DNA from 3 places in the Klebsiella variicola genome. Region 1 is predicted to be linked to each of the others. Evidence: predicted binding sites of a transcription regulator. Region 1 holds the regulator's gene; each other region holds the start of a gene.
The links. Region 1 encodes PurR, which represses purine synthesis genes. Its sites were predicted from a motif close to CANGCAAACGTTTGCNTG; they were not measured.
Positions count from the first base shown of each region.

Region 2: cvpA (colicin V production protein) is a predicted target of PurR. The motif match lies at 1,380-1,397, and genes of this name have one in related genera.
Region 3: purH (bifunctional phosphoribosylaminoimidazolecarboxamide formyltransferase/IMP cyclohydrolase) is a predicted target of PurR. The motif match lies at 1,472-1,489, and genes of this name have one in related genera.

Region 1 is NZ_CP010523.2:2,389,183-2,392,464, forward strand. It holds gene punC (purine nucleoside transporter PunC) at 1-141, opposite strand, end outside; gene punR (DNA-binding transcriptional activator PunR) at 254-1,165, shown strand; gene purR (HTH-type transcriptional repressor PurR) at 1,185-2,210, opposite strand; gene cydH (cytochrome bd-I oxidase subunit CydH) at 2,503-2,595, shown strand; gene SP68_RS11225 (MFS transporter) at 2,763-3,282, shown strand, end outside.
Region 2 is NZ_CP010523.2:1,490,399-1,493,680, forward strand. It holds gene folC (bifunctional tetrahydrofolate synthase/dihydrofolate synthase) at 1-550, shown strand, start outside; gene dedD (cell division protein DedD) at 540-1,235, shown strand; gene cvpA (colicin V production protein) at 1,452-1,940, shown strand; gene purF (amidophosphoribosyltransferase) at 1,974-3,282, shown strand, end outside.
Region 3 is NZ_CP010523.2:5,227,421-5,230,702, reverse strand. It holds gene purH (bifunctional phosphoribosylaminoimidazolecarboxamide formyltransferase/IMP cyclohydrolase) at 1-1,362, opposite strand, end outside; rRNA gene SP68_RS24390 (16S ribosomal RNA) at 1,990-3,282, shown strand, end outside.

The DNA.
Region 1 (3,282 bases):
GCTGGCGCTGATGGAGGCAGCGGAGGTATTGAGATCCTGCTGCATGGCGGCAAACGCCGGCAGGTACATATCGGTGGCCAGAAAGCCCAGCACGCTCAGGCCGGCCAGCCAGACTAAAAATCCTTTCCCAGGTTGTGACATAACGTTCTCATTTTTGGAGTACAGGTACGATGCCGCAGAGTGTAGGGAGTGCATTGTGGCTTGTGAAACGCTAATATTTGTCACATGCATTCAAAAATTTTGCAGGCAGAAAATGTGGTCTGAATACTCTCTGGAAGTGGTTGATGCCGTGGCCCGCAACGGCAGCTTCAGCGCGGCCGCGCAGGAGCTGCACCGGGTGCCCTCCGCCATCAGCTATACCGTGCGTCAGCTTGAAGAGTGGCTGGCCGTTCCCTTGTTTGAGCGCCGCCATCGTGATGTGGAGCTGACGCCCGCAGGGGTCTGGTTCTTACAGGAAGGGCGCTCTGTTATCAAAAAAATGCAGATCACCCGCCAGCAGTGCCAGCAAATCGCCAACGGCTGGCGCGGGCAGCTGTCGATCGCGGTGGATGATATTGTGAAACCGGCGCGGATGCGCCAGATGATCGTCGATTTCTATCGCCATTTTCCCGACGTCGAGCTCATCGTTTTCCAGGAAGTGTTCAACGGCGTATGGGATGCGCTGGCCGACGGCCGTGTAGAACTGGCGATTGGCGCAACGCGATCTATTCCGGTCGGGGGCCGCTATGCGTTTCGCGATATGGGGATGCTGAGCTGGGACTGCGTGGTGGCGAGCGATCACCCGCTGGCGAAGATGGAGGGACCCCTGAGCGATGATGTCCTGCGTAACTGGCCGTCGCTGGTGCGGGAGGATACGTCACGTTCACTGCCCAAACGAACAACCTGGCTGCTGGATAACCAGAAGAGGGTGGTGGTCCCCGACTGGGAATCGTCGGCCACCTGTCTGTCGGCGGGCCTCTGCGTCGGCATGGTGCCGAGCCATTTCGCCCGACCATGGGTAGATCGCGGCGTGTGGACCGCGCTGGCGCTGGAGAATCCGTTCCCGGATGCCGCCTGCTGTCTGACCTGGCAGCAGAGTGATGCCTCACCGGCGCTGAACTGGATGCTCGACTATCTGGGGGACAGCGACACGCTGAATCGGGAATGGCTGCGGGCGCCGGAGTGATCCGCGCCCGCCAGATGCCTTACCGACGATAATCGACAAACGGGCCATCCGCCACGGAGCGGCGTTCGACCAGACGAGGATGAACTTCGATAGACTGCGACTCTTCACGCTTATTAACGATACGATCCAACAGCATGTTAAATGCGGCTTCGCCCAGGGAATCTTTCGGCTGATGAATAGTGGTTAACGCCGGGCTGAAATAGCGGGCGTTACGCACATTATCATAACCGATCAGCGAAATGTCCTGCGGCACCCGCAGCCCCATTTCATCCGCCGCGCAGATAGCGCCCATCGCCATGATATCGCCGCCGCAGAACACCGCCGTCGGACGGTGCTGCTGGCTTAAGATCTGCTGCATAGCGCGGTAGCCGGACTCCGGCTCGAAGTCGCCCTGCACAATCCAGTTTTCCGGCACGCTGATATGCGCCTCTTTCATTGCCTGCATAAAGCCGGCCAGGCGGCCTGCGCCGGTGTTGCGCTCCAGCGGACCCGGGATCACGCCGATTTCACGATGGCCACGTTCAATCAGGTAGCGTCCGGCGATATAGCCGCCCTGGAAGGCGTTATCGATCACCGCATCGGTGAAGTCGGCTTTTGCTTCGCCCCAGTCCATCACCACCATCGGGATATGGCGATACTCTTCCAGCATGCTCAATACCGAATCCGGATATTCGGAACACATCACCAGCAGACCGTCGACACGCTTCTGCGCCATCATCGACAAATAGGCGCGCTGTTTTTCCGGATCGTTCCATGCGTTGCCGAGGATCAGGGTGTAGCCCTTCTGGAAGCAGCTCTTTTCAACAGACTCAATAATTTCAGCAAAATAGGCGGCTTCGCTACTGGTCGCCAGCAGACCAATCGATTTTGTATGATTGACTTTCAGGCTGCGGGCCACGGCGCTCGGCGAGTAGTGCAGCTCTTTGATCGCCGCCCACACCGCATTGCGCGTCTCTTCGGCAACGAAACGGGTTTTGTTAATTACATGTGATACAGTTGTAGTGGAAACGTTTGCGCGCTTCGCTACATCTTTAATAGTTGCCATTACATCTCACTCCATGCCTTGACCTGATCGCCTGATCATCGATACGTAAACGTTTGCCTACACACACCCTGAATACAATTTTCAACATTGCATCACGTCGGGAAAACGACACAGAACGACAGGAAGGGGTCAATGGCCGATACGCTTTTAAATTAGCGTGGGATTTTGTCCGATCTTGGGGCAAAGTGGAAGAGCAAAAATGTGCATCGCCCTAAATCCCGGAAGATTTTTGCGATTTTTTGTGCAAAAATGAGCAAGCTCACTTTTGGTGTGGGGATAACAAGAGGGAAAAATGATGGATACCAATTTAAAGTTTTCGCTGATCACCACGGTTATTGCCCTCGGCGTGATCGTTGCTTTCAGCCTGACCGCCATACTGCACTAATGTTCCAGTGAGGGAGGAGCGCGGCCTCCTCCCCGTATCCCGCCATTATTATCAATTCTGCAAAAATCTTTTGTCATTTCGTTCACTTTTGTTTTTTTGTGATTGATGTCATGCTTTTGACTTCTGATGTTACGCCGTCCTCTCTGACGGTCTGATGGAGTCATTGAATGAAAATCAACTTTCCTTTACTTGCGCTGGCGATCGGCGCCTTTGGCATCGGTACCACCGAGTTCTCCCCAATGGGATTGCTGCCGGTGATTGCGAAAGGTGTGGACGTCTCAATCCCAGTGGCGGGAATGCTGATCAGTGCGTATGCCATCGGCGTCATGGTCGGCGCGCCGTTGATGACCCTGCTGTTGTCACATCGCGCGCGGCGCAATGCGCTGATTTTTCTGATGGGGATCTTCACCGTCGGCAACCTGTTGTCATCCATTGCGCCGGATTACACCACCTTGCTGCTGTCGCGCATTATTACCAGCCTCAACCACGGTGCTTTCTTTGGCCTGGGGTCAGTGGTCGCAGCCAGCGTCGTGCCAAAGCATAAGCAGGCCAGCGCGGTAGCCACGATGTTTATGGGGCTCACCATCGCCAACATCGGCGGTGTACCGGCGGCCACCTGGCTTGGCGAAACCATCGGCTGGCGGATGTCCTTCCTGGCCACCGCGGGGTTAGGCCTGCTGGCGATGG
Region 2 (3,282 bases), 900 kb from region 1:
CGCGGCCGGGGCGTTAAGCCGCCTGCCGTTGCCTCAGGTGCCGTTGCCGAATGCGGCGACGGCCGTGGCGGCGCTGCGCGCCAGCGGGCTTGCCGTGGATGACGCCATCCTACGCGATGGGATCCGCGACGCGATGCTGCCGGGCCGTTTTCAGATAATCAGCGATGCCCCGCGGGTGATCCTCGATGTAGCGCATAACCCGCACGCGGCGGCCTATCTCGCCGGGCGTCTCAAAACGTTAGCGAAAACGGGACGCGTGCTGGCGGTTATTGGTATGCTGCATGATAAGGACATTGCCGGTACGCTGGCCAATCTGGCCCCGGAAGTCGACGCCTGGTACTGCGCGCCGCTGGAAGGCCCGCGCGGCGCGACGGCGGAGCAGCTGTTGGAACATTTGCGTGGCGGCACAGTCTATACCAGCGTGGCGCAGGCGTGGCATGCGGCCATGGCTGACGCTAAAGTGGAAGATACCGTGCTGGTGTGTGGTTCGTTTCACACCGTAGCGCAGGTTATGGAAGAGATAGACGCGGGGAGAATCGGTGGCGAGTAAGTTTCAGAACCGTTTAGTCGGGACAATCGTGCTGGTGGCGCTGGGGGTGATTATCCTGCCAGGGCTGCTGGACGGGCAGAAAAAGCATTACCAGGATGAGTTTGCCGCGATCCCGCTGGTGCCGAAACCGGGCGATCGCGATGAACCGGATATGTTGCCAGCGGCGACCCAGGCGTTGCCTTCGCAACCGCCGGAAGGAGCGGCGGAAGAGGTGCGGGCGGGCGATGCCGCCGCGCCATCGTTAGATCCATCGCGTATTCCGGTGAACAGCAACAGCTTCGATGACGTTCAGGAGCCGGTGGTGGCCGCGAAACCGCAGCCCAAGCCGCAGCCGAAACCACAGCCGCAGCCGCAACAGCAGGCCGCGACGCCAACGCCGCCGTCGGCTAAGCCACAGCAGCAACAGCCACCGCAGCAGCAGGCGGCCCTGCCGGCGCCGACCGGGAAAGCCTATGTTGTTCAGCTGGGCGCGTTGAAGAACGCCGATAAGGTGAATGAGATTGTGGGTAAACTGCGGGCCTCGGGGTTCAAAGTCTATACGTCGCCTTCGACGCCGGTACAGGGTAAAATTACCCGCATCCTCGTCGGCCCGGATGCGTCAAAAGACAAGCTGAAAGGCCAGCTGGGCGATCTACAGCAGATCTCCGGGCTTAGCGGGGTCGTGATGGGATTCACCCCAAACTGATTGTTTTTTCCGCCATGCGGAGAGAACGTGGCGGGGAGAAACGCCCCGCAAACCCTGTCTCAGCCGCCCTCAAGAGGCGAAAGGCAGTCTGGCGTTGAATGTTTTTTCAGCGCCATTTTTATTTCTGTAGGGCATGGAAATCCCTACGCAAACGTTTTCTTTTTCTGTTAGAATGCGCCCCGAACTGGACGACAGGGCGTAAATCGTGGGACGTATATGGTCTGGATTGATTACGCCATTATGGCGGTGCTGGGTCTTTCTTGCCTGGTCAGCCTGATCCGCGGCTTTGTTCGCGAAGCTTTATCGTTAGTGACGTGGGGTTGCGCGTTTTATGTCGCCAGCCATTACTACGCTGACCTGTCTGTCTGGTTTACGGGCTTTGAGGATGAACGGGTTCGAAATGGGATTGCTATTGCGGCGCTGTTTATCGTGACGCTCATCGTTGGCGCTATCGTGAACTATGTGATAGGCCAGCTGGTGGAGAAGACCGGTTTGTCAGGAACCGACAGGGTATTGGGGATCTGCTTCGGCGCGCTACGTGGGGTGCTGATCATCGCCGCTATCTTGTTCTTCCTGGACACCTTTACCGGGATGGCGAAGAGCGATGACTGGCATCAGTCGCAGTTTATTCCCTATTTTACCCCTGTCATCAGATGGTTTTTTGAATACCTGCAAAGCTCGTCAAGTTTCTTGCCTAAAGTATAGACTTTGGGTCGTTGCTGAACGAGGAAAAGACGTATGTGCGGTATTGTCGGTATCGCCGGTGTTATGCCGGTTAACCAGTCGATTTATGATGCGCTAACGGTGCTCCAGCACCGTGGACAGGATGCCGCTGGCATCATCACCATTGATGCCAACAACTGCTTCCGGTTGCGTAAGGCTAACGGGCTGGTAAGCGACGTATTCGAAGCCCGCCACATGCAGCGTATGCAGGGCAATATGGGTATTGGCCACGTGCGTTATCCTACGGCGGGCAGCTCCAGCGCCTCCGAGGCGCAGCCGTTTTACGTTAACTCGCCGTATGGCATCACATTGGCGCATAACGGCAACCTGACCAATGCGCACGAGCTGCGTAAAAAGCTGTTTGAAGAAAAACGCCGCCATATCAATACCACCTCTGATTCCGAAATCCTCCTCAATATTTTCGCCAGTGAGCTGGATAACTTCCGTCACTACCCGCTGGAAGCGGACAACATCTTCGCTGCGATTGCGGCGACCAACCGTCTGATCCGCGGCGCGTACGCGTGCGTCGCGATGATCATCGGTCATGGCATGGTGGCCTTCCGCGACCCTAACGGCATTCGTCCGCTGGTGCTGGGTAAACGTGACGTTGGCGACGGCCGCACCGAGTATATGGTGGCCTCGGAAAGCGTGGCGCTTGATACGCTTGGTTTTGAATTCCTGCGCGATGTCGCGCCGGGCGAAGCGGTCTATATTACTGAGAAAGGCCAGCTGTATACCCGTCAGTGTGCCGATAATCCGGTCAGCAACCCATGCTTGTTCGAGTACGTCTATTTTGCCCGTCCGGACTCGTTTATTGACAAAATTTCCGTCTACAGCGCCCGCGTCAACATGGGGACTAAGCTGGGCGAAAAGATTGCCCGCGAGTGGGAAGATCTGGATATTGACGTCGTTATCCCGATCCCGGAGACCTCCTGCGACATCGCGCTGGAAATCGCCCGCATTCTCGACAAACCTTATCGTCAGGGCTTTGTGAAGAACCGCTACGTCGGCCGGACGTTTATCATGCCCGGTCAGCAGCTGCGTCGTAAATCTGTTCGCCGTAAGCTCAACGCCAACCGTGCGGAATTCCGCGATAAGAACGTGCTGCTGGTCGATGATTCCATTGTACGCGGCACCACCTCGGAGCAGATCATTGAGATGGCGCGCGAAGCGGGGGCGAAAAAAGTGTATCTGGCCTCCGCTGCGCCGGAAATTCGTTTCCCGAACGTGTATGGTATCGATATGCCGACCGCCAACGAACTGATCGCCCATGGCCGCGAAGTGGATGAGATCCGCCAGATCATCGGCGCCGATGGCCTGATTT
Region 3 (3,282 bases), 2.7 Mb from region 1:
CGCTGAGTAGACGCGGCTCATCTGACCGGCGCCTATGCCGATGGTCATGTTGTCTTTGGCATAGACGATGGCGTTGGATTTAACGAATTTCGCCACTTTCCAGCAGAACAGCGCATCGCGCAGTTCCTGCTCGCTCGGCTGACGTTTGCTGACCACGCGCAGTTCGCCCGCAGTGACCATGCCGAGATCGCGGTCCTGAACCAGCAGGCCGCCATTGACACGTTTGAAATCGAGGCCGGCAACGCGAGTATCCCACTGGCCACAGACCAGTACGCGGACGTTCTGTTTCGCGGCGGTGATCTTCAGCGCTTCTTCGCTGGCGGACGGCGCGATGATCACTTCGACGAACTGGCGAGAGATGATCGCCTGCGCGGTTTCTGCATCCAGCTCGCGGTTAAAGGCGATGATGCCGCCGAACGCGGAGGTTGGGTCAGTTTTATAGGCGCGATCGTAGGCGTCGAGAATCGAGTCGCTGACGGCAACGCCGCATGGGTTAGCGTGCTTAACGATCACGCAGGCTGGCTCATTGAACTCTTTCACGCACTCCAGCGCCGCATCGGTATCGGCAATGTTGTTATAGGAGAGCGCTTTGCCCTGCAGCTGAGTGGCGGTCGCCACGGAAGCTTCTTTGACATTCTCTTCTATATAGAAGGCAGCCTGCTGGTGGCTGTTTTCGCCGTAGCGCATATCCTGCTTCTTAATGAAGTTCAGATTCAGGGTGCGTGGGAAGCGGCCAGCGGCTTCTTTGCTTTCGCCGTGATAGGCCGGAACCATGCTGCCGAAGTAGTTAGCGATCATGCTGTCGTAAGCTGCGGTGTGTTCGAAGGCTTTAATGGCGAGGTCGAAGCGGGTGTTCAGCGTCAGGGAGCCTTCGTTGGCGTCCATCTCATTAATGATGGCGTCGTAGTCGCTGCTCTTCACTACGATAGCGACGTCTTTATGGTTCTTCGCTGCGGAGCGCACCATGGTTGGGCCGCCGATATCAATGTTTTCCACCGCGTCTTCCAGCGAGCATCCTTCACGAGCGACGGTCTGGGCAAACGGGTAAAGGTTAACGACCACCATATCGATAGGCGCAATACCGTGCTGCTGCATGATACCGTCATCCTGACCGCGACGACCGAGGATGCCGCCGTGTACTTTCGGATGCAGGGTCTTCACGCGTCCATCCATCATTTCCGGGAAACCGGTGTAGTCAGAGACTTCGGTAACCGGCAGGCCTTTATCTGCCAGCAAGCGGGCGGTGCCGCCGGTGGACAGCAGCTCGACACCACGAGCGGAAAGCGCCTGCGCGAATTCGACGATACCGGCCTTGTCAGAAACACTGAGCAGAGCGCGGCGGACTGGACGACGTTGTTGCATGGTATTAAATCCCCAGGATTTGAACATTACAGAGAGCGTTAGGTGAGTTTTTGCCTAAAAACTCACCTAACGCACCCAACCGGGCATCCGTGTCATAGCGCGGCATTGTAACGAAAACGTTTGCGCAACGCTCGCGAATTTTTATCTTTCTCTTTCAGGCACCGTTTCTTCTTTATATAGAAGCTGACCCACCGGGCTTTTGTCGCCCTTTCATCGCGCTTCTGTGGATAATTCTGTGTGTAAAAGGGTATAAAGCGGGGTTTTGCTGGGGAATGCAGCAATCAGTCATTTTTCTGCCATTTTTCTATTGCAGGCGCTCGAGAACTCCCTATAATGCGCCTCCATCGACACGGCAGATGTGAATCACTTCACACAAACAGCCGGTTCGGTTGAAGAGAAAAATCCTGAAATTCAGGGTTGACTCTGAAAGAGGAAAGCGTAATATACGCCACCTCGCGACAGAGCGCTAAAGCGCGTCGCAACTGCTCTTTAACAATTTATCAGACAATCTGTGTGGGCACTCAAAGTGACATGGATTCTTAACGTCCTCGGACGAAAAATGAATACCAAGTCTCTGAGTGAACATACGTAATTCATTACGAAGTTTAATTCACGAGCATCAAACTTAAATTGAAGAGTTTGATCATGGCTCAGATTGAACGCTGGCGGCAGGCCTAACACATGCAAGTCGAGCGGTAGCACAGAGAGCTTGCTCTCGGGTGACGAGCGGCGGACGGGTGAGTAATGTCTGGGAAACTGCCTGATGGAGGGGGATAACTACTGGAAACGGTAGCTAATACCGCATAATGTCGCAAGACCAAAGTGGGGGACCTTCGGGCCTCATGCCATCAGATGTGCCCAGATGGGATTAGCTGGTAGGTGGGGTAACGGCTCACCTAGGCGACGATCCCTAGCTGGTCTGAGAGGATGACCAGCCACACTGGAACTGAGACACGGTCCAGACTCCTACGGGAGGCAGCAGTGGGGAATATTGCACAATGGGCGCAAGCCTGATGCAGCCATGCCGCGTGTGTGAAGAAGGCCTTCGGGTTGTAAAGCACTTTCAGCGGGGAGGAAGGCGGTGAGGTTAATAACCTCACCGATTGACGTTACCCGCAGAAGAAGCACCGGCTAACTCCGTGCCAGCAGCCGCGGTAATACGGAGGGTGCAAGCGTTAATCGGAATTACTGGGCGTAAAGCGCACGCAGGCGGTCTGTCAAGTCGGATGTGAAATCCCCGGGCTCAACCTGGGAACTGCATTCGAAACTGGCAGGCTAGAGTCTTGTAGAGGGGGGTAGAATTCCAGGTGTAGCGGTGAAATGCGTAGAGATCTGGAGGAATACCGGTGGCGAAGGCGGCCCCCTGGACAAAGACTGACGCTCAGGTGCGAAAGCGTGGGGAGCAAACAGGATTAGATACCCTGGTAGTCCACGCTGTAAACGATGTCGATTTGGAGGTTGTGCCCTTGAGGCGTGGCTTCCGGAGCTAACGCGTTAAATCGACCGCCTGGGGAGTACGGCCGCAAGGTTAAAACTCAAATGAATTGACGGGGGCCCGCACAAGCGGTGGAGCATGTGGTTTAATTCGATGCAACGCGAAGAACCTTACCTGGTCTTGACATCCACAGAACTTTCCAGAGATGGATTGGTGCCTTCGGGAACTGTGAGACAGGTGCTGCATGGCTGTCGTCAGCTCGTGTTGTGAAATGTTGGGTTAAGTCCCGCAACGAGCGCAACCCTTATCCTTTGTTGCCAGCGGTCCGGCCGGGAACTCAAAGGAGACTGCCAGTGATAAACTGGAGGAAGGTGGGGATGACGTCAAGTCATCATGGCCCTTACGACCAGGGCTACACACGTGCTACAATGGCATATACAAAGAGAAGCGACCTCGCGAGAGCAAGCGGACCTCATAAAGTATGT